4 regions of the Streptomyces sp. NPDC005408 genome follow, and region 3 is predicted to be linked to each of the others. Evidence: riboswitches for the same ligand, from Rfam matches in the RefSeq annotation. Region 3 holds a riboswitch; each other region holds the start of a gene.

Region 1 (6,721 bases), on a different contig from region 3:
ACTCGACGCGGGCGTCGAAGAGCGGGGAGAGAAGATTCATCACTTCGGGTGACATCCCTGCCGGGGAGTTGTCGCTGCGGCGGACCAGGTAACGGCGGTGCGGGTCATTGGACTTGAGGTAGTCCGCCTCGATCGCGTCCCATTCGACGCCGACCGCGAGCAGCGACACCGCTATCGACAGGCCGGCGCGGTCCTTGCCCGCCGCGCAGTGCATCAGCGCCGGGACGCTGTCCTCGGCCAGTGCGTGCAGCACCCTGCTGTGATCGGCGGTGCGCTCCTTGATGATCTTCCGGTACGACGCCGACATCCGGCCGGCGGCCTTCCCGTCCGCGAGGATCGAGCGCAGCTGGTCGAGATCGCCGTCCCGGACCATCTTCCAGAACTCGGCGCCGTCGGCCGGGTCGGTGAGCGGCAGATTGACGTTCCGTACGCCAGGGAGCTCGACGTCAGGGCCCTCGAGACGCATATCGGCGGCATTGCGGAAGTCGAAGATCGTGTGCAGACCGAGCGTGGAGAGGAATGAGGCGTCGGACTCGGTGGCGTGCGCCAGATGACCGCTGCGGAAGAGCCGCCCGTGCCGCACCTGCCTGCCGTCCACGGTCGGCAGGCCGCCCACGTCCCGGAAATTGCGCACTCCGGTCAGCTCGGGCTCTGTCGCGGGGGCCTGCGGCAGCTGCTGCGTCACGGGGGCTCCTGAGGTGACTGCCGTCGGCGCTCTCGCCGACGATGGCGCGTTCCCGACGATACGACATTCATTCAGCGCGCAATCAATTCGGGCCGTATCTCCAAGGGCGTTGCACAGGCGGCGACTCCCGTCGGATGATGTGCGGGCCTGTGCGGACCTGTGAGAATCTGAGGGGTCGGGATGATTGAGAGCGTTGGCAGCGGACGTACGTGGGTTCTCTCGGGACCGACGAGCAGCTATGCACTGCACCTCACGGACGGCGACGAGCTGCTGCATCTGCACTGGGGGCCACGGATCTCGGGCGCCGACGCCGAGGCGCTCGCGGCCCAGGGCCCGCCGCCGTACTGGCCGTTCGAGTCCCAGCTCGACGGGCATGAGGAGTATCCGGTCGAGGGCGGGCCCCGCTTCGTACGGCCGTCGCTGTCCGTCCGTACGGCTGAGGTGCGCGGCACCGAGTGGACCTTCGACCGGGCCGAGGTGGACGGCGACGAGCTGCGGCTGCGCTTCACCGACGCCGTGCACGGACTCGGCCTCACCCTGCACCACCGCATGCGTGACGACGCCGATGTGATCGAACGCTGGGTCACCGTCGCGCATGAGGGCCAGGGGCCCGATCTGCAACTCCTGAGGGCCGATGCCGCCGCCTGGACCCTGCCGCAGCGCGACGGCTGGCGGCTCAGCCAGCTGCACGGCCGGTGGGCGGCCGAGTCCCTGCTCGTACGGTCGGACCTGACGTACGGAGAGAAGGTGATCGGCAGCCGCCGCGGGCACACAGGGCACCAGCATCTGCCATGGGTGGCGCTGGACGCGGAGGGGGCCACCGAGGAGCGCGGCGAGGTGTACGGCGTGGCGCTCGGCTGGTCCGGATCGTGGCGGATCTCCGTACAGCAACTGCCCGACGGCCTGGTGCAGATCACCGGTGGCGCGGGCTACGACGACTCCGGACTGCTGCTGCTCGCGCCCGGCCAGTCCTACACCTCGCCCGTCTTCGCCGGGCTGTGGAGCGACGGGGGCTTCGGCGGGGCAAGCCGGGCCTGGCACGCCTGGCAGCTCGCGCATGTCATTCCGGATGCGGCGACCGAGCGCCCGGTCCTCTACAACTCCTGGGAGGCCACCGGCTTCGACATCTCCGAGGAGCAGCAGCGGGCGCTCGCGCAGAGGGCCGCGGCCATGGGTGTCGAGCTGTTCGTCGTCGACGACGCCTGGTTCGGGCAGCGCACCAGTGACAGCGCCGGACTCGGCGACTGGACCCCCAACGCCGAGCGCTTTCCGCAGGGGCTCAAGCCGCTCGCCGACGAAGTGCACGCGCTGGGCATGCAGTTCGGGATCTGGGTCGAGCCGGAGATGGTCAATGCCGACAGCGATCTCTACCGGGCGCACCCCGACTGGGTGCAGCACCACCCCGGCCGCGCCAGGACCGAGTTCCGCAACCAGCTCGTGCTGAACCTCGCGCGCCAGGACGTACAGGACTATCTGTGGGAGCAGTTGGACGCGCTGCTCGGCAGCGCGCCCATCGACTATGTGAAGTGGGACTTCAACCGCTGCTTCACGGACGCGGGCTGGCCCGGCGAGGAGTACCCGCAGAAGCTGTGGGTGGAGCATGTCCACGCGCTCTACGCACTGCTCGACCGGCTGCGCGCCGCGCACCCGTCCGTCGCCTTCGAGTCCTGCTCGGGCGGCGGCGGCCGGATCGACCTCGGCATACTGTCCCGTACCGACCAGGTGTGGACCTCCGACAACACCGACCCGCTGGACCGGCTCGCCATCCAGCAGGGTTTCACCCAGCTGCATCCCGCGCGGGTCATGGCGGCCTGGGTCACCGACAGCCCCAATGTCCAGCTCAACGGCCGTATCAGCACGCTCCGTTTCCGCTTCGTCAGCGCGATGGCCGGGGTGCTCGGGGTCGGCGGAGACCTCACCGAGTGGACCGACGAGGAGCTCGCCGAGGCGCGCCGCTGGGTGGAGCTGTACAAGAAGATCAGGCCGCTGGTGCAGCACGGCGAGCTGCACCGGCTGCGCGCGCCCGAAGGCGGGCTCAGCGCGGTGCAGTACGTACGCGGCGACGAGACCGTCGTCCTCGCCTGGCTGCAGGCGCAGCACTACGGCGAACAGCCGCCGCGGCTCAGGCTGCGCGGTATCGATCCGACGGCTGTCTACGAGTGCCTGGACACCGGTGCCGTGCACCGCGGTTCCGTACTGCTGCACCACGGGCTGCACACCGGGCTCAAGGGCGACATGGACGCCACGGTGATCCGGCTGCGGCGGCGCTGAGAGCCTGGCCGCCGGCCGGACCCGGCCATGAACGCTTCGCGCGCGTGGGGCGGCTGGGGCAGTGCGGCACACGGCAGGCGGGGTGCATGGCCCCGGCCCGCGCTGCCGCACCCCGGCCGCCAGCGGCGCGGCCCTTTTCGGATTTCTTTGTCAATAGCGGGAGTTGATCGAAGAACAGGCCCGATTATCGCGTATCCGTGGGCGGGAGCGCCGAGTAGCGTCGCAGCCCCTGCCACGGTTGGGAGGAACGGACGATGTCCGATCCCAGGCAGCATGAGAAATACGAGAGTTACGAAGGCGGCAGCGCCGAGGCCGAACGTCTGGTCTTCGAGGAACTGGCCCGGAAGATCCTGCGCGTCCAGGCGGAGAATCAGCGCAGTGGAAAACTGAATCGGCCCGTGCGCGCTTTCCACGCCAAGGCCCCGCTCGCCGTCGACAACGCGCGGCTGCGTTTTTATGGCGAGCTGCCCCGGGAGCTGAGGGAGGGGTACGCCCAGCCCGGCGCCGCCTACCGCGCAGTGGTGCGGATGTCCAACGCGTCCGGCATCCCGCAGGCTGACGCCGCACGGGATCTGCGCGGGATCGCCGTGCGGATCGTGGTCACGGAGGACGAGCGGCACGATCTGCTCATGCTCAACCTCCCCGCCTCGCACGCGGCGAACGCCCGGGAGTTCGTGGGCTTCGCCTCCGTGATGGCCGGCGCGGCCCATCCGCTTCGGTTCGCCTGGCGCCTCCTGGTGAAGCTGCCGCGCGAGGTCGGCTGGAGCACGGCCAACCGGATGCGGCGCACGCTGCGGGGGGCGGTGGGGCGCAGGGTGACCAGCCTGGCCACGGAACGGTACTGGGGGCAGGGGCCGGTGCTCTGGGGCGGCGCCGGGCCCGTGCAATACCAGCTGCGGCCGGGGCCGGGTGCAGCCGACCGCGGCAAGGTCCCGGCCGACCGGAAGAACCCGGAGTATCTGCACGCCGAGCTTGCCGGGCGGCTGCGCGACGGCGACATCGCCTTCGAGCTCTGCCTCCAGCGGTTCGTGGACGAGCGCTCCACACCGGTCGAGGACGCGTCCCACGCGTGGGACGAGGAGACGGCGCCCGCGGTGCCGGTCGCCGAACTGACCATCCCCGGCCAGGACATCGACTCCGAGCAGGCGAGGGGGACGGCCCGCCGGATCGAGCAGCTCGCCTTCACGCCCTGGCGGACCACCGATGCCTTCCGTCCGCTCGGCAGTCTCAACCGGTCGCGCGACGCCGCGTACGGGGAGAGCAGCTCCAGGCGGCTGGGGCAGGCGTAGCCGCGGCGGCGCGCATCGTCGGCGCGGCCGAGAAGGTCGGGACGATGCGGACGAAAAGGGACAACTAGGCCCCTCAATTCCTCGGTAATGACAGTTCTGGTAGGTAAGTGCGCCTGTTAGGGCGATAGTGATTGAATGATGCTTCTGTCCGAATTGGACGATTCGGCATATCGTGCCCCGTCTGCAATGGAGATGGGACACGACCCGTGAGCAGGATCATATTCGTGACGGTGTGTGGCGGTGTGGCGGATCCGAATTCCGTTGTCCGGCGGGGCTGGGAAGATCATTGATCCACGGAGCGTAACGGGAATTCTCCGGCGATATCACGCCAGCTCGTGATCCGTAATTGCGGTGGCTTGTTCCATTCGGCTCGGCTCGTTTACGTTCACGGCAATCCGGACGGACCGCCTAATCCTGCCGCCGCCCGGAATTCGAACCCACCCACGCGTGGCAGGAGCGGGGGACCCAGGTAAGTACGCCGATTCCGGACTTCCGGAACGGCTCGGGGTTAAGTCGCGCAACAGCGCGGCCGGGCATCTCCAGCCCGAACCCGACAGCTCACCTCGCCGGCGCCGGAGAGGAATGCGCCATGCCCGCAAAGGGTAAGCACCGTCGTCCCAAGACCAGCCCGATCACGCGCGGCTTTGTCGCCGCGGGCACGGGTGGCGCCGCCATCGCGATCCCGCTGATGGGCGCCACCGGGGCCCACGCCGCGGGCACGATCGCCCCGGCGACCTCGTCGCACACGGCAGCGACCGCGGCCGCCGCCCCGGCCGCGTACAAGGCCCCGCACAAGCCGGCCGCCGCCCCCACCACGTACTCCGTCGTCGCGGGCGACTATCTCTCCAAGATCGCCGACGAGCACGATGTCCGCGGCGGCTGGAAGAAGCTGTACGAGGACAACCGCGAGCAGGTCGGTGAGAACCCCTCGCTGATCCACCCGGGCCTCAAGCTCACCCTCGGCGCGAAGCCGAAGGCGAAGGCTCCCGAGAAGTCGCAGCACCGCGAGGAGAAGCGGGACCGGTCCTCCTCCAAGACCGCGTCCAAGGCCTCTTCCGACTCCGGCTCGGTGAAGAGCGCCCAGCAGGCGAGCGCCCCGCAGACCAGCGCCTCCGGCTTCACCACCCCGCTCGACAGCGCGACGGTCATCACCCCGTACCACCTCGCCGGTTCGATGTGGGCCAGCGGCTACCACACCGGTGTCGACTTCGCGGCGTCCTCCGGCACCACGGTCAAGGCCGTCGGCCCGGGCACCGTCGTCTCCGCCGGGTGGGGCGGCGCGTACGGCAACGAGGTCGTCATCCAGCACAGCGACGGCACCTACTCGCAGTACGCCCACCTCTCCTCCCTGGCCGTCTCCGCCGGCCAGAGCGTGAGCGGCGGCCAGCAGATCGGCCTCTCCGGCACCACCGGCAACTCCACGGGCCCGCACCTGCACTTCGAGATCCGCACCAGCCCGAGCTACGGCTCGGACATCGACCCGCTGGCGTACCTGCGCCAGCACGGCGTCACCATCTGACGCCTGTCCGACACCTCGTCCCCTCGTGCCGCAGCCCGCGGCGCGGGGGATTCGGCGTATTCCGCCTTGGACGAATCTTGACCGGTGGCAAAGATCACCCCTCGTCAACCCCTCCTTACGGTCGCGTAGGTCACATCCGTAAGGGGAGGATTAGCTCTCGTGGCAGACGATTCGAGAACAGAGAACAGCGGCAGATTCGGGTCGTACGCGGCGATCGGTGACAGTTTCACCGAAGGCGTCGGAGACCCCGGCCCGGACGGGATGTACGTCGGCTGGGCGGACCGGTTCGCGGTCCTGCTCGACGACCGGATGCCGGAGCACACCTTCAGGTACGCCAATCTCGCCGTGCGAGGGCGTCTCCTCGACCAGATCGTCGAGGAACAGGTGCCCAGGGCGAAGGAACTCGCCCCGGATCTGGTGACGTTCTGCGCGGGCGGCAATGACATCATCCGGCCGGGCACCGACCCGGACAACGTGGCCGAGCGTTTCGAGCGCGCGGTCGCCGACCTCACAGGCGTCGTCGGGAAGGTCATGGTGACGACCGGTTTCGACACCCGCGACGTGCCGGTGCTGCGCCATCTGCGCGGCAAGATCGCCACGTACACCGCGCATGTACGGGCCATCGCCGACCGCTACGACTGTCCCGTACTCGATCTGTGGTCGCTCAAGTCCGTCCAGGACAGGCGGGCCTGGGACGCCGACCGGCTCCATCTGTCGCCCGAGGGCCACACCCGGGTCGCGCTGCGCGCCGCCCAGGTCCTCGGCATCGAGGTGCCCGCCGACCCCGACCAGCCGTGGCCGCCGCTGCCGCCCCGCGGCACGCTCGAAGTGCGCCGCGACGACATCCAGTGGGCGCGGGAGCACCTGGTGCCGTGGATCGGCCGGCGGCTGCGGGGCGAGAGCTCCGGCGACCATGTGGAGGCCAAGCGGCCGAATCTGCTGCCTCTGTGACAGCGA
Region 2 (7,185 bases), on a different contig from region 3:
AGTGGGACGCCGGCGCCTGGAACCAGACGACTCAGACAGGTCAGTACGAAACGGCCGCGGCGACATTCGCGTACGACACGACCGGACAGTGGGCGGCGCCCGCCTTCGACACCGGGACGTATGACGCAACCGCCTGGAACACCGGCGCGGAAGCCCTCGTACCGCACCAGTTCACGCCGCAGCACGAGTTCCTCCAGACCGAGTTCCACGGCGACGTCACGTACGACGGCATCACCAGCGAGTTTCAGCCGGACTTCCAGGCCGAGTTCCAGCCCGACCTCACGACCGAGTTCCAGCCGGAGTTCGAGGCAACGGAGTTCGAAGCGGCCCAGTTCACGGCCGAGCCCGAGCCCGAGGCCCACTTCGAAGCGGAAGCCGAGATCGAGTCCGAAGCCGACGACGAACCGGGCGCCGCGTCCGAGTTCGACTCGGAGTTCACGTCGGAACCGGAACCTCTCTCCGCGGCCGTCACCCCGCGCCCCGTCCGCCGTTCCGGCGGATCCCGCGGCCGTCGCCGCACCCCCGCCAAACGCTCAGCCCTCCTCACCGTTGCGGTGCCGTCGGCCTGCGTGATGGGCGTCGCGGGCATCGCCGCCGCCTCCGTCGGCAATCTGGGTACCGGCGACACCAAGGACGGCTCCAAGAACGTCGCGGCCGCCGATCCCTCCTCGGTCAAGCCCGTCGCGGCGAACAACAAGATGGACACGCAGCTCGCCGCTCTCAGCGCAGACGCCCGCGACTTCGGTGACCGCGCCTCCCGTACCCAGGAGCGCCTCGATCTGAAGGCGCGCCAGGAGGCGGAGAAGCAGAAGCGCGAGGAAGAGGCCAAGCGCCGCGAGGCAATGCGCCCCAAGTTCGTACTGCCCGTGAAGCAGCAGGGCCTGAGCGCCTATTACGGCCAGGCAGGCGTCAACTGGATGTCCGTGCACACCGGCATCGACTTCCCGGTGTCGTACGGCACCGAGGTGATGGCCGCGACCGACGGCACCGTCCGCACGCAGTGGAACAGCGCCTACGGCAACATGGCCATCGTGACCTCGCCCGACGGCACCGAGACCTGGTACTGCCACCTCAGCAGCACCAAGATCCGCTCCGGCTCGATCAAGGCCGGTGACGTCATCGCGTACTCCGGCAACTCCGGCAACTCCACCGGACCGCACCTCCACTTCGAGGTCCGGCCCGGCGGCGGCTCGGCCATAGACCCGCTGCCGTGGCTTCGCAGCCACGGCCTCGACCCGACCTGAGCCCCCGGAACTCCGGAACTACAGCTTCTCGACCGGCGCGTAACGCAGCAGCAGGCGCTTCGGCTTGGTGTCCCCGAAGTCGATCGTCGCCTGCCCGTCCGAGCCCGACCCCGTCACCTCCACCACGGTCCCCAGGCCGAACTGGTCGTGCGTGACCCGGTCACCCACCGACAGCGAGATCACCGGCTTGTCGCTCGTACGCCGTGTGGCGAAGCCCGATGCTCCGCCGCCCGAGCGGGAGCGCGAGGACGAGAGCGACGACGCGATGCCGGAGGTCGGGCCCGCGGGCGCGGCCATCGGGCCCGTCCGCTTCCACTCCAGGTGCTGGCCCGGGATCTCCTCCAGGAAGCGCGAGGGCGGGTTGTAAGAGGGCTGGCCCCAGGCGCTGCGCATCGACGACCGGGTCAGATAGAGGCGCTCGCGGGCGCGCGTGATGCCGACATACGCGAGCCGCCGCTCCTCCTCCAGCTCCTTCGCCTGGCCGAGGGCGCGCATGTGCGGGAAGACGCCGTCCTCCATGCCCGTCAGGAACACCACAGGGAACTCAAGGCCCTTCGCGGTGTGCAGTGTCATCAGGGTGATGACGCCGGAGCCGTCCTCGTCCTCGTCGGGGATCTGGTCGGAGTCGGCGACGAGCGCCACCTTCTCCAGGAACTCGGCGAGCGTGCCCGCGCCCTCCTCCTCGGCGCGGTCCTGCTCGAACTCCAGCGCCACGGCGGCCAGTTCCTGGAGGTTCTCGATACGTGTCTCGTCCTGCGGGTCGGTCGATGCCTGCAGCTCGGCGAGATAGCCGGTGCGCTCCAGGACGGCCTCCAGAACCACCGCCGGGCCTGCACCCGAGTCGACGACCGTACGCAGCTCCTCCATCAGCACGTTGAAGCGCCTGACGGCGTTGGCGGAGCGGGCCGCCATGCCGTACGCCTCGTCGACGCGCCGCAGCGCCTGCGGGAAGGTGATCTTCTCGCGCAGCGCGAGCGCGTCGATCATCGCCTCGGCGCGATCACCGATGCCGCGCTTGGGGACGTTCAGGATCCGGCGCAGCGGCACATTGTCTTCCGGATTGGCGAGCACCCGCAGATACGCCAGCACATCGCGGACCTCCTTGCGCTCGTAGAAGCGCACTCCGCCGACGACCTTGTACGGCAGTCCGACGCGGATGAAGATCTCTTCGAAGACACGGGACTGGGCGTTCGTACGGTAGAAGATGGCGACGTCGCCCGCCTTCGCGTCGCCCGCGTCCGTCAGCCGGTCGATCTCGTCGGCGACGAACTGCGCCTCGTCGTGCTCGGTGTCGGCGACATAGCCGGTGATCTGCGCGCCCGCGCCCGCGTTGGTCCACAGGTTCTTGGGTCGGCGGCTTTCGTTCCGCTCGATGACCGCGTTGGCTGCGGAGAGGATCGTCTGCGTCGAGCGGTAGTTCTGCTCGAGCAGGATCGTCGTCGCGTCCGGGTAGTCCTCCTCGAACTGGAGGATGTTGCGGATGGTCGCGCCGCGGAAGGCGTAGATCGACTGGTCGGCGTCGCCGACGACGCAGAGCTCGGCCGGCGGCAGGTCCTCGTACCCCGTACCCACCAGCTCGCGTACGAGTGTGTACTGAGCGTGGTTGGTGTCCTGGTACTCGTCCACCAGGACGTGGCGGAAGCGGCGCTGGTAGTGCTCGGCGACGTCCGGGAACGCCTGGAGCAGATGCACCGTCGTCATGATGATGTCGTCGAAGTCCAGGGCATTGGCCTCGCGAAGCCTGGCCTGGTACATGCGGTACGCCTCGGCGAGCGTCTTCTCGAAGCCGTCGGCGGCCTGGTCGGCGAAGGTCTCCTCGTCGATCAGCTCGTTCTTCAGATTCGAGATCTTCGCGCTGAAGGACTTCGGCGGGAACTTCTTGGGGTCGAGATCGAGATCCCGGCAGACCAGCGCCATCAGCCGCTTCGAGTCCGCCGCGTCGTAGATCGAGAACGACGAGGTGAAGCCGAGCCTCTTGGACTCGCGGCGCAGGATGCGCACGCACGCGCTGTGGAAGGTGGACACCCACATGGCGTTGGCGCGCGGCCCGACGAGCTGCTCGACGCGCTCCTTCATCTCGCCGGCGGCCTTGTTGGTGAACGTGATCGCCAGTATCTGGCCGGGGTGGACGCTGCGGGACCCCAGCAGATGCGCGATCCGGTGCGTCAGCACCCGGGTCTTGCCGGACCCGGCCCCGGCGACGATGAGCAGCGGCGAGCCGGTGTGCACGACGGCCGCGCGCTGCTCATCGTTCAGCCCTTCCAGCAGGGCGGCGGGGTCCACGACCGTGCGCGGCGCGCCGTCGCGGTGGTACGGATCGCGGGCCGGAGGCACGTCGAACGCGCCCTGGAAGAGATCGTCCGGGATCTCCTCCTGGGCCGAGTCCTCGGGCGGTGGCGGAGGGTGCTCCGAGCTGGGCTGGAGGTCCGCCAGGAAGCTGTCGTCAAAGAGGCTGCTCATCGCTCTACGAGTCTAGGCCGCCGCACTGACAGCTTGCCGCCGCATTCGGCCACCACCCTCCGTAACCTGGCAGCACCTCCTGGCAACCCTGCGTGATCGGGCCATGTCGTCGGGTCATCATCCGGAACACACAGATCCGTCGATGAGTAAGGTCACGAAAATGTATCGGGCATTTCGAACATCAACCTTCACAGCAGCCACACGAGTTGGCTAGCGTGCTCGATCAGGCGGCCCGTACCCCCCTGGCGATCCACGCCACATCGGGCAGCTCGCGCCGAATTCGGGCTTTCCGCAAGGAAGTTCGGAACCGGGGACCCACTATGCACAACCGGGGTGAATCGGACCGTGCTCCATTCGGTCCGTAGGGCGATCTTCCGTTCCGCCCGAACCCGACAGCTAACCCGGTAGGCGGTCCACGGAAGAAGGAGATGCCGGCCTTGGCCTCGCATCGCAAAGAACGCAGCCGTACCGCGAAGACCTCGCCCGCCGTCGGGCTCACGACGGCGGCCATCGCCGGCGTCACCCTGCTGTCGACGCAGAGCGCCAACGCCGCGCCCACCGAACCGAAGCCCTCCATCGAAGAGGTGCAGAAGAAGGTCGACGACCTCTACCGGCAGGCCGGCACCGCGACCGAGAAGTACAACAAGGTCAAGGAGTCCACCGACGAGAAGCGTCGTGAGGTCGACGAGCTCCTCGACGACGCCGCCAAGCGCACGGAGAAGCTGAACGAGTCCCGCAGGGCGCTCGGCAACTACGCGGCCGCGCAGTACCGAACGGGCGCGGTCACCCCGACCGCCGCGCTGATCTTCGCGGACAGCCCCCAGGCGTACTTCGACCAGACGCAGCTGATGGACCGGATGACCGACCGTCAGCGCACCGTGATCGACGACTACGAGACCCAGCGGGCCGCGGCCGCCAAGCAGCGCGCGCAGGCGACGGAGAAGCTCGATTCGCTCACGCTCTCGCAGAAGGCCCTGCGCACCAGCAAGCAGGTGGTCCAGACGAAGCTCGCCGAGGCGCGCTCGCTGCTGTCGAAGCTGACCGCCGAGGAGAAGGCGCGGCTCGCCGCGATCGAGCGCCAGAAGCAGGAAGAGGCCCGCCGCAAGGCCGAGGCGAAGGCCAAGGCGGAGGCGGAGGCCCGCGCCAAGGCGGAGGCGGCGCGCCGGCAGCAGGAGGCCGACAAGGGCACGGGAACCGGAACCGGTACGGGCACCGGCACCGGCACGGCCGACGGCACCTACGCGGCCAAGGCCGACAAGGTCCTCGCCTTCGCCCGCGCCCAGACGGGCAAGCCGTACGTCTGGGGAGCGACCGGCCCGAGTTCGTACGACTGCTCGGGACTGACCCAGGCCGCCTGGAAGGCGGCCGGCGTGGACCTGCCGCGCACCACCTGGGACCAGGTGAAGGTGGGCACGCGGGTCGAGACCAAGGATCTGCTCCCGGGTGACCTGGTCTTCTTCTACGACGACATCAGCCACGTCGGCATCTACATCGGTGACGGCAAGATGATCCACGCGCCGAAGCCCGGTGCGAACGTCCGCGAGGAGTCGATCTACTACATGCCGATCTACGGCAGCGTGCGCCCCGCGTAACGCCGCCGACAGCCGAACGCCCGGGCCTCCGAAGCGCGCCCGGGCGTTCTCATGTCCGAGGCATCACGTCCACAGCGGACCCCCGGCAGAGACTACGTCCACAGCGTCGCGATGAAGATGTTCGCGACGGTCAGTCCGCCCACCGCCCCGAACAGCGCCTTCTCGGCCTTCTCCTCGTCACGCTTGACGTAGACCACCCCCAGGATCACCACCAGGATCGCCAGCTTGATGCTGATCTTCAGGTTGTTGACCGGCTGGTCGTCCGCCTGGTTCAGGCCCACCAGCACCACGCCCGTGATCAGCATGGTCAGCGCCCCGTGCAGCATCGCCGGGCTGAAGCGCGCCGCTCCCGCGCTCATCGCCTTCATCTGGGTCAGGAAGCCGCCGAGCAGCGACGCGATGCCGATGATGTGCAGGGCGACGAAGACATTGATGAGTACGTCCATGAGGCGGAGCCTAACCCTCCCCATACCACCGCCCTTTGGGCTGGTGTGCCTCATTCGCCGCATCGGTCACAGCGGTACCGCGGTTGGGCCGATGCCATCACGTCTGCTCTCAGAAACCGATCCCAACTGTCCACTTTTGGGCACTATCGGTCCTTACGCCTCTTTCCCGTGACCTCCAGGTTTACCGTCCTCCCTCAGGTGACCGACTCCCCACCGCCGCCGGGCTCCCGGGCGGCCGTCGGACACCACCGCCGAGAGATCCGGCGGCGGACCGCTCCCCCTGTGCGGACCGCCGTCGGACCGGCCTCGGACCGCAGGAAAGACGGAAGGACGTGGACGCCCTCGTGGCAGCGCACCGGAAACCGAAGCAGCATCCGCTCACCGGGCCCGCGGCGCGGACCGCCGCCACCATCGCGCTCGCAGGCGCCGCGACCGCCACCGCATTCGACGGCACCGGGCACGCCGAACCCGTCCTCACCCCCGCACAGATCAAGGCCAAGGTCGACAAGCTGTACGAGGAGGCCGAGGCCGCCACCGAGAAGTACAACGGCGCCAAGCAGCAGACCACGAGCGCCCGCAGGTCGCTGGACGAGCTGCGCGACGAGGCCGCCCGCAGGACCGAGCGGCTCAACACCTCGCGCAACGCACTCGGTTCGATCGCCACCGCCCAGTACCGCGCCGGCGGCATCGACCCGGGGCTGCAGCTCGCGCTGACCTCCGACCCTGACGAGTATCTGGAGCGGGCAGCGCTCGCCGAGCGGGTCGGCACCCGGCAGGCCGACGCCATCGCCGGGGTGCACCAGCAGCTGGTGGAGATCGCCCGGTTGAGGGCCGAGGCGGGCGAGCGTATGGGCGCCCTCAAGGCCCGGCAGACCGAGCTGGCCAGGAACAAGGCGACAGTCCAGGAGAAGCTCTCGGCCGCCGAACGCCTGCTGGATCAGCTCACGGCCGAGCAGCGCGCCTCCTACGACACCTCGCAGGGGACTTCCTACGGGGAGGCGTCGGGCACACGCGCGGACCGTTCCGCTGCCCCCCGCGGCTCCCTCCAGGCCCCCAACCCCCGTGCCGCACAGGCCGTCGCCTACGCCTACGGGGCGCTCGGCAAGCCGTACGTCTGGGGCGCGACCGGGCCCACCTCATTCGACTGCTCCGGGCTCACCCAGGCCGCCTGGCGCTCCGCCGGAGTCTCGCTGCCGCGCACCACGTACACCCAGATCAACGCGGGCCGCCGTGTCTCCCGCTCCGAACTCGCCCCCGGCGACCTGGTGTTCTTCTACTCCGGCGTCAGCCATGTCGGCCTCTACATCGGCGGCGGGCAGATGATCCACGCGCCCCGCCCAGGGGCCCCTGTCCGCGTCGCCCCGATCGACGAAATGCCCTTCGCGGGGGCTGCCCGTCCCGCGTAGGATCCCCGGCGTCCCAAGATCCCGGTCGCGGCAGGAG
Region 3 (7,185 bases):
ATTACGTACGTACGTCCCCGGACACGGTACGGGACCGGGGCCGGGGACGTACGGACGACGGGCTGGTCAGCCCTTGAAGCGCGGGAACGCCGAGCGGCCCGCGTACACCGCGGCGTCGTCGAGGATCTCCTCGATACGCAGCAGCTGGTTGTACTTGGCGACGCGCTCGGAGCGGGCCGGGGCGCCGGTCTTGATCTGGCCGCAGTTGGTGGCGACGGCCAGGTCGGCGATGGTGACGTCCTCGGTCTCGCCGGAGCGGTGGGACATCATGCACTTGAAGCCGCTGCGCTGGGCGAGCTCCACGGCGTCCAGGGTCTCGGTCAGCGAACCGATCTGGTTGACCTTGACGAGCAGCGCGTTGGCCGCGCCGTCGTCGATGCCGCGGGCCAGGCGCTCGGGGTTGGTGACGAACAGGTCGTCGCCGACGATCTGGACCTTGGTGCCCAGCTTGTCGGTGAGGACCTTCCAGCCGGCCCAGTCGTCCTCGAACAGCGGGTCCTCGATGGAGACCAGCGGGTAGGAGGCGACGAGCTCCTCGTAGTACTCGGTCATCTCGGCGGCCGAGCGGGACTTGCCCTCGAACTCGTACGTGCCGTCCTTGTAGAACTCGGACGCGGCGACGTCGAGCGCGAGCGCGATGTCCTTGCCGGGGGCGTAACCGGCTTCCTTGATGGCCTCGAGGATCAGGTCCAGCGCGGCGCGGTTGGAGTCGAGGTTCGGCGCGAAGCCGCCCTCGTCGCCGAGACCGGTGGACAGGCCCTTGGTCTTCAGCACCTTCTTCAGCGTGTGGTAGACCTCGGCGCCCCAGCGCAGGGCCTCGGAGAAGGACTCCGCGCCGATCGGGGCGATCATGAACTCCTGGATGTCCACGTTGGAGTCGGCGTGCGAGCCGCCGTTCAGGATGTTCATCATCGGAACGGGCAGCAGGTGCGCGTTCGGGCCGCCCAGGTAACGGAAGAGCGGGAGGTCGGAGGCCTCGGACGCGGCGTGCGCCACGGCGAGCGAGACACCAAGGATGGCGTTGGCACCGAGCGAGGACTTGTCCGGGGTGGCGTCCAGGTCGAACATCGCCTGGTCGATCAGGCGCTGCTCGGTGGCGTCGTAGCCGACGAGCTCCGGGCCGATCTGCTCGATGACGGCGAGGACGGCCTTTTCGACGCCCTTGCCCTGGTAGCGGTTCTGGTCACCGTCGCGGAGCTCAAGAGCCTCGAACGCACCGGTGGAGGCGCCGGACGGAACAGCAGCACGGCCCGTGCTGCCGTCGTCGAGGCCAACCTCGACCTCGACCGTGGGGTTGCCTCGGGAGTCCAGGATTTCCCGGGCTACGACGACGTCGATGGACGGCACGAGCATCTCCTTCTGGGATGTGACGCTTGAAGTGCAGGGTCTCTTTGGCCTTGCGACATGAGCCTAACCGGCCCGGCGGCATCGGCCGCCCGATGCCCGCCCGCTGGGACGAAAAAGGGCATGAAGAGTCTCGGCGCGGGACAAACAGCGCGTGAACTACCTGGGGGTAACGGGAGAGGGCACGAGCCGAGGGGCCACGCACTGAGGGGTCACGCGCCGAGGGGCACAGACAGAACCCCGGCCCGGCGCGCACGGGGGGGAGGCGCTCCGGACCGGGGTGGCTGTGGGGGGACGGGGGTCCGCAGGGTTCGGTGGTCCGCCGGGTCCACCGGAGTCCTGGGGCTCCGGTCCTCGGGTCAGCTCAGGTGGAGCTGCTGGCCCGGGAAGATGACGTCAGCGTCGCTGATGATGTCCTTGTTCAGGTCGAACAGCTTCTTCCAGCCGCCCTTGACCTTCTTGGCCTCGGCGATCTTGGCGAGCGTGTCACCGGACTTGACCTTGTACTCGCCGTCGCCCTTCTTCACGGCCTTCTTCGGGGCGGCGGGGCGCTCGGAGCGCGTGGTGGGGGCCTCGGCGCGCTTCGGGGCGGGCTTGGCCGCCGGCTGCGCCTTCGGCGTGGTGGCGGAGCCGCCGTCGTACGCAGCGTTGGACAGGTTCACGCCGCAGTTCGGCCAGGCACCCTTGCCCTGGCCCGCAAGGACCTTCTCGCCGATGGCTATCTGCTGGGCCTTGGAGGCCTGGTCGGCCGTGGAGGCGTACGCCGTGCCGCCGTACGCGGCCCAGGTGGAAGCCGAGAACTGCAGGCCGCCGTAGAAGCCGTTGCCGGTGTTGATGGACCAGTTGCCGCCGGCCTCGCACTGCGCGACCTGGTCCCACTCGGAGGCGGTCGCGGCGGAGGCCGAGGTGGCACCCATCAGCGGCACGGCGACGGCGGCACCGGTGACACCGGCGAGCGCGACGATACGGGTGGCCTTGGACGGGCGGCGGTGCTTGGACTTGCTGGAAAACAGCATGAAGCTACTCCTCACCGACGCCTACGAGGTGAGCTGTCGGGTTCGGGCCAAGTGAGTTGCCCGGTCGCACGTCCTTGCACGCGACTTCACCCCAAGCCAGTCGTCCGCCGTCGATCTCTCAACGGCCTGGGCCGGCGCTTACCTTGGGTCCCCCGCTCCTGCCTTCGGCGCTCTGCGCGACGACTACTCCCCCCGACCGCCGGCAGGATTCGGCGTTGCGGTCAGTGGTGCCCGCGGTGGCGAGCGGTTCAGACCGTAGACACAGCTCTCCCCGATGTTCAAAGACGAACATCGGGGAGAAATCGCCCATTCTGCCGAGTGGGACATATACGTTTCCGCAGGTGACGGGCGGAATGGGCGATTCCGCCGGGGCAGATGCGTCAGTTGGGACAAAGAGACCCTTGTCTCACTTACTCAGACTCGGACATACGGGTGTGAACTGCCCTTACTTCAGGCCCAGATCGAGGCTCTGGCCAGGAAGGATGAGGTCGGGGTCGTCGCCGACGGTCTCGCGGTTCTTCTCGTAGAGCGCGGTCCAGCCGCCGGTGAGCTTCTCCTTGCCGACGATCGCGGAGAGGCTGTCGCCGGGCAGGACGGTGTACTCGCCCGGCGCGGCGTCCGATGCATCACCCTTGTCCGCTTCGTCACGTGTCGGACCATCACCTCGTGAGGCGTGACGCCCCGCTTCGCGATAATTGTCCGTATTGCCCGGCCCGGTCTCCTCCGGAGCGGGCTCGCCGCGGTGCTTGCCGCCGGTGCTGTCGGCATCCGCGTCCGCGCTCTTCGCCGCGTCGGGCGTCGCCGTCGGGTCCGCGGACGGCTTGGCGGAGGTGGAGGGCGTGGTCGAGGGCTCTGCGGGTGCGGCGGGGGTGCTCGGCGCGGGCAGGGGCGCAGTGCCCGGGTCGACGCCGGTGGCGACGCCGTCGTTCTTCAGCCCGGCGATCGCCGCGCAGCCGGGCCACGCCTCGGGGCCCTGAACGTCGAGGATCTTCTCGGCGACCGCGATCTGCTGCGAGCGGCTGGCGAGGTCGGCGGTGGGCGCGTACGCCGCACCACCGAAGGCCTGCCAGGTTTCCTGCGATATCTGGAGTCCGCCGTAGTACCCGTTGTCGATGTCGGTGCTCCACACGCCGCCGCTCTCGCACTCGGCGACGCGGTCCCACATGGAGGCGTCGGCGGCGGATGCCGCTCCGGCCCCGAGAAGGGGGATCGCGATGGCGGATCCCGTCACCCCTGCCGCGACAACAATGGCCGGAGCCTGACGGGGTCGGCGGTGTCGACCATTGCCGGAAAGCATGCGGTTGCCTTTCGCGTGACTGCTGAGACGGCAGTGAAAGTAGCCGCATTCGAACGGAAGTCACAAGTCGATGCAGCGCAGATCACGTGAAAGTCACAGACTTGACAGCACGTCAGATCTGTCGGGCAGTGAACTCAACGGGCAGAGTGCGCAATCCGCGCATAATCAGGCCCCCGCGCCAGCGCAAATCGGCCGGATCGCCCGCAAGCCGCAAGTCCGGCATTCTCCTGAGCAGCGTGGCGAGCGCGATCTGCCCCTCCAGCCGGGCGAGCGGAGCACCGAGGCAGTAGTGGATGCCGTGCCCGTACCCGAGATGCTGGTTGTCCCGCCGGGAGAGATCGAGGGTGTCCGGCTCGGCGAAGCGCTCGGGATCCCGGTCGGCGGCCGCGAGTACGACGAGTACGGGATCGCCCGCCGCGATCTCCTGCCCGCCGATGGACAGCGGCTCGGTGGCGAACCGCCAGGTCGCGAGCTCAACTGGCCCGTCGTAGCGCAGCAGTTCCTCGACCGCCGTCGCGAGGAAGTCGTTCTCCAGGAGCCCGGTCTCCCCCGCGGCCAGCGAGTGCTGCAGGCGCTCGCGCTGTTCGGGATTCCGAAGCAGGGCATAGACCCCGTTACCGATCAAGTTGACGGTGGTTTCAAAACCCGCGAAAAGCAGGATGAAGGCCATCGCCGCTGCCTCGTTCTCGGTGAGGTGCTCGCCGTGGTCGGACGCCCTGATGAGTCCCGAGATGAGGTCGTCGCCGGGTTCTTCCCTTTTACGGTGGATGAGTTCGGCGAGATAGCTGCGCATCTTCTTCACAGAGCGGGCGACTCCGCCACGCGGTCCTCCGCCGTGCCGGATCATCATCCCGGCCCAGTCCCGGAAGTCGTCCTGGTCCTCGCGCGGGACGCCCAGCATGTCGCAGATGGCATAGATGGGCAGCGGGAAGGCGAACTCGTGAATCAGGTCCGCCTCCCCTCTCTCAATGAAGCCGTCAATGAGCCGGTCGGTCAACTCCTGTACGCGCGGAGCGAATTCGGCTACGCGGCGCGGAGTGAACGCCTTCGACACCAGCCGCCGCAGCCGGGTGTGGTCCGGCGGATCGATGTTCAGCAGATGCGTCATCAGCTCGGCCTTGCGCTCGCCGGGAATGCCCGTCTTCCCCTTGGCGTGCGCAGGCTCGTCATGGTGCGCGGGATTCTTCGACAGCCGCTGGTCGGCGAGGGCCTGCTTGGCGTCGCCGTACCGCGTCACCAGCCATGCCTCGACCCCGCTGGGGAGCCGGGTGCGGTGCACGGGTGCGTGCTCGCGCAGCCAGGCGTAGGCGGGATACGGATCGGTGGCGAACTCCCAGGTGAAGAGTTCGGGCTGCGTACTCACACCTGGCTCTCGACGGCACGGATCGCGTCCCGGTAGGCGCGGGCGGCGGCCCGCAGCGCGGCCTCCGGGTCGGCGCCCTCGGCCTCCGCGCGGGTGGCGAGTGCGAGCAGTTCGTAGCCGATGCCCTCACCGGCGGGCAGCGGCACATCGAGGCCGGCGGTACGGACCCGGCCCGCGAGCTTCGCGGCCAGGGCCAGGCCGGGCTGGCCCAGCGGTACGCCGTCCGTCACCGAGTCGCGCTGCTTCTCGATCGCCTTCGTACGCAGCCAGTGCGCCTTCACGTCCTCCGGAGTCTCGGCACGCTCGTCGCCGAAGACATGGGGGTGGCGGTGGATCAGCTTCTCGACGATCGTCGCCGCCACATCGTCGATGGAGAAGGGCTCGGCGCCGTCCTCCTCGCGGCCTTCCTGCGCGATGCGCGCGTGGAAGACGACCTGGAGGAGTACGTCACCGAGCTCCTCGCGCAGCTCGTCGCGGTCGCCGTCCTCGATCGCCTCGACGAGCTCGTACGCCTCCTCGATGCCGTACTTGGCGAGGCCCTTGTGGGTCTGCTGCGAGGACCACGGGCATTCGAGCCTGATCCGGTCCATGACCTGGACGAGGTCGAGCAGGCGGGCGCCGGGCAGGTCGTAGGAGCCGGGGAGCAGCTCCAGATCCGGCATCTGCACCCGCCCGGACCCGGCGAGCCGGGCCAGCCCGTCGGTCAGGGCCTGGTCGCCCTCACCGGACGGCAGGACCACGACGGTCCGGCCGCCGGCGCAAGCGTCGACCAGCTCCTGGGCGGTGGGCGCGGTGATCTCGACCCCGACGCCCGCCTCGCGCAGATACGGCAGCTGCGGGTGTCCCTCGTCGGCGCACAGCACCTGGTCCGCGGCGTGCAGCGTCTGCCACGCGGGCCAGGACAGCAGCCCGGGCGAGACGCGGTGGCTGGCGGTGAGCAGGACGATACGGCCGGGAGCGACGGGTGCTTCTGTGGTCACCCGTCGAACCTACCTCCCCCTACGCACCGGCCTCGACGGCCTCCGGCTGCTTGGTGACCTGGGTGATCCAGGGGGCCTTGTAGTTGCCGAGCTCCAGCTTCTGGTTGTCCCAGGTGCCGAAGCGGGGGTTCACATCGATGTGCAGCGACTTCGCGGCGGCCGTGAAGGCCTGGTTCAGCTTCTGCTGGCCCTCGGGGGTGTTGGTCGCGCCGAGGGCCGTGGCGAGCTTGCTGACCAGGATGTCGCGGCGTACGACATCGTCGAGCTGGTCGGGAGCGACGCCGCGCTGCTGCAGATACATGGTGGCGAGCTGCTCCTCGCCCCCGGACTGCAGCACGAGCTGGGCCCGCGCGTCCTGGATCTCCTTGCGGCTGACCGTGACCCCGGCGTCGCCGGCGGCGCGCTGGACGACCTCGTCGACGATGAGGTCGTACAGCTTGGCCCGGCTGAGCTGACCGCTGTCCTTGATGAGCTGCGCGGCTTGCGGCGAACGCTGCTGGGCGGCGCGCACGTCCTTCACCTTCGCCTGAACGGTAGCCACCTCGATCCGCTCCCCACCGACGACGGCGGCGGCCCCTGGGTGAGAATCATTGCCGCAGGCGGCGAGGAGGGGCGCGGCGATCAGAAGCGCGGCGGAGACGGTGAGCGCGGTGCGACGGCGGCGGTGCAAAGGAGCCTCCCGGCGTGATTGTGCTTCGGTGCACAAGACCCTGCGGTGATCGATGGTAGGCAGTCCCAGGGGTCTGGGCCACTGATTCGACCAACGATTCGCCCGCAGCTGCGGATGCGTGCGGCCCCCGTCAGCCGGCCGACTGCACCGGGACGCCCTCCCGCTCCCGCTGAGCCGGTTCCGGCCGCAGCATGATCATCCGGGAGACGACGAAGGTGATGGGGATCGCGGACGCCTGCGCGATCAGCGGGGCATAGCGGCTGCCGAAGTGCATCACGTCGACCAGCAGATAGACGCCACACGTGGTGACGACGAAGTTCGCGGCGTTGGTGAGCGGGAAGAGCACGAACTTCCGCCAGGTCGGCCGGGTCCTGTACGTGAAGTACGAGGTGAGGAAGAAGGAGCCGACCATGCTGAGCGCAAAGGCGACGACATGGGCCGCGACATACGGCAGCCAGGTCAGCAGGGCCAGGTACAGGCCGTAGTACGTCCCGGTGTTCACCACACCCACCAGG
Region 4 (7,185 bases), on a different contig from region 3:
CAGGCCCAAGGGTGTCGTCGTGCCCCATGCGGCCATCGACAACCGGCTGCGCTGGATGCAGCACACCTACCCGCTCGCCCCCGGCGACCGGGTGCTGCAGAAGACACCCTCCAGCTTCGACGTGTCCGTATGGGAGTTCTTCTGGGCCCTGCGCGAGGGCGCCACCCTCGTCGTCGCCGAACCCGAAGGACACAAGGACCCGCTCTACCTGGCCCGGACCGTCCAGGAGCAGTCCGTCACCGTCTGCCACTTCGTGCCGTCCATGCTCCAGGTGTTCCTCGCGGAGCCGGAAGCGGCCGGATGCTCCTCGCTGCGGCACGTCTTCTGCAGCGGCGAGGCCCTGCCCCGCGACACCGTGGAGGACTTCCACCGCACGCTGCCCGCAGTGCAGTTGCACAACCTGTACGGACCCACGGAAGCGGCCGTCGACGTCACGCACCACACCTGCACACCTGGGCAGACGGGGCCGGTACCCATCGGCCGTCCCGTGTGGAACACCCGCCTGTACGTCCTGGACGCAGCCCTCAAACCCTGCCCGCCCGGTGTCACGGGAGAGCTCTACCTCGCGGGCGTGCAGCTCGCCGACGGCTATCTCCGCCGCCCCGAACTGACGGCTACCCGGTTCGTCGCCGACCCGTACGGCCCCGACGGCTCCCGCATGTACCGCACGGGAGACCTCGCCCGCTGGACCGCCGACGGCGAGGTCACCTACCTCGGGCGCACCGATCAGCAGGTCAAACTCCGCGGCCAGCGACTCGAACCCGGCGAGATCGAGGAGCACCTTGCAGCGATGGACACGGTGACCGGCGCCTGCGTGATCGTGCGCGAGGACCGGCCGGGTGATCAGCGGCTCGTCGCCTACATCACGGGCAGCGGCGCCGTACCGGACCAGGAGACGCTGCGGGCGCGCCTTGGCACGGTCCTGCCCGAGTACATGGTGCCTTCGGCGATCGTCCGCCTCGACGACTTCCCCCTGAGCCCCAACGGCAAGCTCGACCGCAAGGCCCTGCCCGTCCCCGCCACCGACACGAAGAGCGACGGACGCGCCCCACGCAACCCCACCGAGGAGACACTGACGCGTCTCTTCGCCGAAGTGCTCGGCCTGGAACGGGTCGGCACGGACGCTGCCTTCTTCGACCTCGGCGGGACATCCCTGCTGGCCGCCCGTCTCATGTCCCGTATCCGCGAGACTCTCGGGTTCAGCGCGCCGATCGGGACACTGTTCCGGGCGCCCACACCGGCCGCACTCGCCGAGCGGCTCACTGACAACAGCGGTCCCGACACCGCGCTGGAGGTACTGCTGCCGCTGCGCGCGAGTGGCGACCACCCCCCGCTCTTCGTGTTCCATCCGGCCGGCGGAATCAGCTGGTGCTACTCGGGGCTGCTCCCCGGGCTGGGCTCCGGCCGGCCCGTCCACGGACTCCAGGCGCGCGGTCTGATGCACGACGACGAGACGCTGCCCGCCACGATGGACGACATGGCCGCCGACTATGTGGCCCAGATCCGCACCGTCCAGCCCCACGGCCCCTACCGCCTCCTCGGCTGGTCCGTCGGAGGCGTCATCGCCCACACCGTCGCCGTCCACCTTCAGCAGAGCGGCGAACAGGTCGACCTGCTGGCCCTGATGGACGCCTACCCGTCGGACCAGTGGCGTGACCTCGCCGGACCCACCGAAGCCGACGCGCTCAACGCCCTTCTCCGCATGGCCGGTTTCGAGGGCGGTGACGGCCTCACCCGGGACAGCGTCCTTGCCACCCTGCTCCACGAGGGAAGCGCGCTGGCGGCCCTTCCCGAACGGGTGCTGACCGCCGTACTCGGCATCGTCACCAACAACGCCCGCCTGATGCGCACCCACCGGCACCAGACCTTCGAGGGGGACCTGCTGTTCTTCACGGCGGCGGCGCCCCGGGCCGAGGACTGGCTCACCCCGCACGCCTGGCGGCCGTACATGACCGGGCGGCTCGACGAGCACCGGCTGGACTGTCTGCATCCCGAAATGACACAGCCTCGGCAACTCGACGAGATTGCCACCGTCCTCATGGCCCGGCTCAAGGAACTCGACACATGACCCAGCCCTGCCTGAAGGCACGCTTGCCGTACTCCTGATTTCAGGCCGGGGCATTTGCCGGCACACCACAAAACCCCGGATGTCAGCGAGATGTCAGACGAGGTGGAAAGACCGACAACCGACAAGCCCTGCCCGCATAGTGGGGCAGGGGCTCAGCCGAGGCGAATATCCATGGGTGCCACAAACCTGCACTCACTTCTTCTTCATTGTTCTGGAGGAACACGCATGTCCCGTAGCCGCCGCTCAATTCACCGCCGAGTCCTGCTTGCCGCCGCCATATCCGCAACCTGCGCGCTCGGCCCGGCCGGTGCGGCCATGGCCGCGGCCCCGGCGCAGGTCCAGACCCACCAGACGTCCTACACCGTGGACTCGGCCCAACTGGGCCAGGGGCTTTACCAGTCCGCCTACTCCGCACGGAACAACGTCCTGTGGGTCACCAGCTCGGTCGGATACCCCCCGGTCACCCAGACCCAGCTGCTCAAGGTGGACCCCGAGACCCTGAAGGTGAAGGCCGCCTACACCCCGCCGCTCAAGGACGAGGCCACCGGGGCGCGGGAAGCGATTTACGGGGTGGCGGTGGATGACGTGCACAACACCGTGTGGACCACCAACACGCTGGACAACTCCGTTGCCGTCTATAGCCAGCGCACCGGCGAGCACCTCGCCTCGCTGCCCGGCGTGAAGCACCCGCGCGATGTCGTCGTCGACCAGAAGCGCAACCTGGTGTGGACCGCCGGGCTCGAGGACGGCAGTGTCGTCGCCTTCGACAGCCGTACGTACCAGGAGAAGAAGCGGGTCACCGTCGCGGGCGCGACTCCCGCGGGCGTGGCTGTCGACGGGCGCACGGGCATCGTCTACGCGGCCGACCTGACGAATGGTCAGCTCATCGAGATCTCTCCGGCGTCCGACAAGCCCAGGCTGATCCCCGCGGGCAAGGGCACCATCGACGTGGCGCTGTCCGCCGACGGGCGGACCGCCTACGCCGTCAACCAGGGGAGCGGTTCCGTCGCCGTCATTGATCTGCAGGCGGGAGTGGTGCAGAAGGAGATCGCGACGGGAGCGGGCGCCCTCGCCGCGGCGACCGACCCTTGCACCGGCAATGTCTTCGTCGCCAACAGGGAATCCGGGACGACCACGGTGGTCGACCCCCGCAAGGGAATCGTTCTCGCGGACCTTGCGACCGGCGCGAACACCGACCATGTCGTCGTCGCCCACGGCACCGCCTATGTCGTCGACAAGGCGGCGGTCGGCGCGCAGGCCATGGACTCCGTCCACCGCATTCGCACCACCGGCTGACCGGCGCACAACGCAGCCTCGGGCGAGATCCGCCGCGTCGCACCGCACGGTGGTCGGCGCGGCGGAGCCGTGTGGTGAGCACTCGTGCCGCAGGCCGCCCGCTCCGATAACGCCCACGATGTCCGAAAAGGGCTGCATGGGCATTTCCTCTTTTTATGGCATCCGATGCCCGCATTAGAGAAAGTCGGGTGAATTCTCTTTATCTGGCGGACCGCCGCAAAGCGGACAGTTGCCCACTGCCACCAGTGAAATGGGTCACGTCTGTCAGGGCCTACGGGGGCGCCGCCGGGCCCAGTCCCGTTCTGCAGAAAGAGAGTTGAGTTTCCCGCTGGGGGCGGATGGCGGATTTTCTCCGGACGGATCCGCCTCGCGGATTGCAATTCGGAATTCAGGGCTTGTTTCACCCAGTCCATTTCGCTTACGGTCACCGCAACCCGGATGGACCGCCGAATCCTGCCGCCGTCCGGTAAACCGCACCCACTCACGTACGGCAGGAGCGGGGGACCCAGGTAAGCCGCCGATCCGGAAATCCGGAACGGCTAGGGGTGAAGTCGCGACCACACAGCGGCCGGGCATCTCCAGCCCGAACCCGACAGCTCACCTCGCAGGCGACGGAGAGGAATTCGTCATGCCCGCAAAGGGTAAGCACCGCCGTCCCAAGTCCAACTCGCTGACGCGTGGCCTTGTCGCCGCAGGCACGGGCGGGGCCGCACTCGTCCTCCCGGTGATCGGCGCAACCACCGCCGGTGCCGCGCAGACGGCGACGCAGCCCGCTCTCGCGGCAAAGGCTGTGACGGCGATCACGCCGGCCGCCGCGAAGAAGGCCCCCACGACCTATTCCGTCGTCGCAGGGGACTCCCTCGCCAAGATCGCGGACCAGCTCAACGTGAGCGGCGGCTGGAAGAAGCTGTACCAGGACAACCGCAAGGTCATCGGTGACAACCCGCGGATGATCCACCCCGGCCTCAAGCTGACCGTCGGCAAGAAGGCCGCCAAGGCGGCTTCCGCCTCCGATCGGGCCGACCGCTCGAAGCGCACGAGCACGCTGACCGCAGCGAAGAAGCCCGCCGCCTCGAAGCCCAAGGCGTACTCCAACGACCTCGACGGCTGGATCAAGGAGTCGCTGGACGTCATGGCCAAGCACGGCATCCCGGGCTCGTACGACGGCATCCACCGGAACGTCATGCGCGAGTCCTCGGGCAACCCGCTGGCCATCAACAACTGGGACTCCAACGCCCTGGCCGGAACCCCGTCCAAGGGGCTCCTCCAGGTCATCGACCCCACGTTCCAGGCTTATCACGTGCCCGGCACGTCGATGGACAGCTATGACCCGGTCGCCAACATCACCGCCGCGTGCAACTACGCAGCCGACAGGTACGGCTCGATCGACAATGTGAACGGCGCCTACTGACGGCTCGAGCTCATACGTCGCGGCGGTGCACGACGACCGCAGTGAGGACCGCCGCGACGGTCGGCCAGGCAGCGAACACGGTGGCGCAGGCTGCTCATTCCCCGCCCGTCGTCTTCGCTCCGGAGAGAAGTTCATCGGCAACCACCGTCAGCACATCGGGTAAAGCCCAGGCGAGGGCATCGACGGCTTGCTCGCGGTGTCCGTGAGCCCCGCCGAAGCAGCCGCGGCCAGCGCGGCCACCACCAACTCCACCCCAGTCATACCCGCCCCGTCGTTGAGCCGATTCGATTCGGCATCGTCCAGTCGCAGCAATCGTGACGGCACCCAGTCTGGCACCGCGCACCCCTTCGCATGACAGATGAGGCTTGATCGGCGTTCGTGATCGATCCCTCCGCACCGGGATACTGGTCAGTCCTGATCGACTCGCTGACCACGAGGAGCGGACACATGCCGGACACGGCACAGAAGAACGGCAGTTGGCGACGGGGCACGAGCGGGCGCCATGCCGTTGTCGTCGGGGGCAGCCTGGCGGGACTGCTCGCGGCACACGTACTGGCCGAGCACGCCGACAAGGTGACGATCGTCGAGCGCGACCAGTTTCCCGAGGGCCCCGAGACGCGTCCGGGCGTGCCGCAGGGGCGGCATGCCCATGTGCTGCTCGAGGGCGGACAGATCGCGCTGGACGCCCTGCTGCCGGGCTTTGTCTCCGAGTTGAGAGCCTCGGGTTCGCCACGGATCGGTCAGCCGGCGGACATGGTCCAGTGGCAGAGCGGCCGATGGTTCAGGCGCACGGAGGCGACCTCGTACATCTACACCGGCTCCCGTGGACAGATCGAGCACTTGGTGCGCGAGCGGTCCTGGCCAACCCGGCGATCACGACCGTTACGTCGACGGAGGCCGTCGGTCTGCTCGGTGACGCCTCCCGGGTACGGGGCGTGCTGCTGCGACGGCGCGGCGAGGGTGCCCGGGCGGTCGAGCAGCAGCCGCAAGAGATCGAAGCGGACCTGGTGGTGGACGCTTCGGGACGCGGATCGCGGGCCTCGCAGTGGCTGTCGGCGATCGGCGCCGAGCCCCCGGAGGAGGAGGGCATCGACACGGGCCTCGCGTACGCCTCCCGTATCTACCGCAACAAGAGCGACAACCTCGGCTCGGACTCGCTCGGTTACTACGTCTTCCCCAATCCCTCGCAGGTGTACGGGGGAGGGGTGCTGCCGCTGGAGGACGGCCGCTATCTGGTGATTCTGTCGGGCCTGCGGGGCGACGAACCGCCCACGGACGAGGACGGGTTCACGGCCTTCGCGGCCCGCTTCCCGCATCCCTTCATCCACGACTGGCTGCGCGAGGCCGATCCGGACACGCCGCCCTTCGGCTTCCGCCAGACATCGAACCTCCGCCGCCGCTACGACCGCCCGGGCCGCCGCCCCGCCGGTTTCCTCGCCACGGGCGACGCCCTGTGCACGTTCAACCCGATCTACGGCCAGGGCATGGCGGTCGCGGCAATGAGCGCGGTGGCGCTGCGGGACGCGCTGACCGATCCGCGACGTACGCCGACGACGCGATCGGTCCAGCAGGCGCTGTTCGAGGCGTCCCGCCAGGCCTGGGACATCTCGGCCGGCGCCGACAAGAAGATGCCGGGCGCGGTGGGCAACGCGGTCACCACCGGGCCCGCGGACCGCGCCGCGGGCTGGTACCTGAGGCGCGTCCAGCAGAGGTACCCGGGTGACCCCGTCGTGGGCCCGGCCTTCCGCTCCGTACTGACCCTGACCTCGCCGCTCACCGCCCTGTTCGCACCGAAGGTGGCCCGGGCGGTGGTCTTCGGACCCGTGCCCGCGACGCCGTCGGAGCCCCCGATGACGCGGGAGTCGACGCGCGCCTGAGGAACGGTCAGGCGGCGGGCTGCCGGACCAGGCATCACGCTCCGGCAGCCGCACGCCGGATCGCGTCGAGTGTGCGCGCCACGTCGTCGTCGGTCGTGGACCAGTTGCTCACCGAGATCCGCATGACGCGACGGCCGTGCCAGGTGGAGCCGCTGATCCATGCCGTGCCGTCGTCGAGCAGCCGGGTGAGCACCTGTTCCGTGCGTTCGTCGTTGCCGAACTCGGCGCAGACCTGGGTGAATACAACGTCGTTGAGGACCGTCGCCCCGTCGATCCCGGCGATACCGGTGGCGAACGAGGAGGCGTGTCGGCACAGCCGATCGACCAGGTCGGCCACGCCCGACCGGCCCAGCGACCTGAGCGCGGCCCACACGGTGAAGGCTCGGCCGCGCCGGGAGAGTTCGGGGACCTTGTCGATGGGGTCGCCGTGTTCGTCCTGGATGAGGTAGTCGCCGTGCAGGCCCATCGCTGCCCGGACCGCGGACGCGTCGCGCACGATGGCGAGGCCGCAGTCGTAGGGAACGTTCAGGGTT

Evidence for each region. A riboswitch is a leader RNA that binds a small molecule or an ion and turns the genes downstream of it on or off. The one in region 3 is predicted to bind cyclic di-AMP.
Region 1: linked by a shared signal. The riboswitch ahead of ABZS64_RS38775 (LysM peptidoglycan-binding domain-containing M23 family metallopeptidase) and the one ahead of ABZS64_RS02575 (transglycosylase family protein) in region 3 are both predicted to bind cyclic di-AMP.
Region 2: linked by a shared signal. The riboswitch ahead of ABZS64_RS05925 (NlpC/P60 family protein) and the one ahead of ABZS64_RS02575 (transglycosylase family protein) in region 3 are both predicted to bind cyclic di-AMP.
Region 4: linked by a shared signal. The riboswitch ahead of ABZS64_RS19645 (LysM peptidoglycan-binding domain-containing protein) and the one ahead of ABZS64_RS02575 (transglycosylase family protein) in region 3 are both predicted to bind cyclic di-AMP.

The regions. Positions count from the first base shown of each region.
Region 1 covers NZ_JBEXEX010000109.1:326-7,046, forward strand. Annotated here, with positions in the region: gene ABZS64_RS38760 (tyrosine-protein phosphatase) at 1-685, opposite strand, end outside; gene ABZS64_RS38765 (alpha-galactosidase) at 866-2,956, shown strand; gene ABZS64_RS38770 (hypothetical protein) at 3,211-4,245, shown strand; cyclic di-AMP (ydaO/yuaA leader) riboswitch at 4,674-4,830, shown strand; gene ABZS64_RS38775 (LysM peptidoglycan-binding domain-containing M23 family metallopeptidase) at 4,835-5,764, shown strand; gene ABZS64_RS38780 (SGNH/GDSL hydrolase family protein) at 5,924-6,715, shown strand.
Region 2 covers NZ_JBEXEX010000004.1:117,317-124,501, forward strand. Annotated here, with positions in the region: gene ABZS64_RS05915 (M23 family metallopeptidase) at 1-1,244, shown strand, start outside; gene pcrA (DNA helicase PcrA) at 1,263-3,704, opposite strand; cyclic di-AMP (ydaO/yuaA leader) riboswitch at 3,967-4,130, shown strand; gene ABZS64_RS05925 (NlpC/P60 family protein) at 4,133-5,296, shown strand; gene ABZS64_RS05930 (hypothetical protein) at 5,389-5,742, opposite strand; gene ABZS64_RS05935 (NlpC/P60 family protein) at 6,087-7,148, shown strand.
Region 3 covers NZ_JBEXEX010000002.1:116,178-123,362, forward strand. Annotated here, with positions in the region: gene eno (phosphopyruvate hydratase) at 67-1,353, opposite strand; gene ABZS64_RS02575 (transglycosylase family protein) at 1,704-2,360, opposite strand; cyclic di-AMP (ydaO/yuaA leader) riboswitch at 2,364-2,540, opposite strand; gene ABZS64_RS02580 (transglycosylase family protein) at 2,806-3,657, opposite strand; gene ABZS64_RS02585 (cytochrome P450) at 3,770-5,020, opposite strand; gene ABZS64_RS02590 (nucleoside triphosphate pyrophosphohydrolase) at 5,017-6,000, opposite strand; gene ABZS64_RS02595 (SurA N-terminal domain-containing protein) at 6,020-6,670, opposite strand; gene ABZS64_RS02600 (GtrA family protein) at 6,801-7,185, opposite strand, start outside.
Region 4 covers NZ_JBEXEX010000019.1:57,893-65,077, forward strand. Annotated here, with positions in the region: gene ABZS64_RS19635 (amino acid adenylation domain-containing protein) at 1-2,068, shown strand, start outside; gene ABZS64_RS19640 (YncE family protein) at 2,294-3,364, shown strand; cyclic di-AMP (ydaO/yuaA leader) riboswitch at 3,829-3,988, shown strand; gene ABZS64_RS19645 (LysM peptidoglycan-binding domain-containing protein) at 3,993-4,775, shown strand; partial or broken gene ABZS64_RS19650 (FAD-dependent monooxygenase) at 5,223-6,652, shown strand; gene ABZS64_RS19655 (pyridoxal-dependent decarboxylase) at 6,687-7,185, opposite strand, start outside.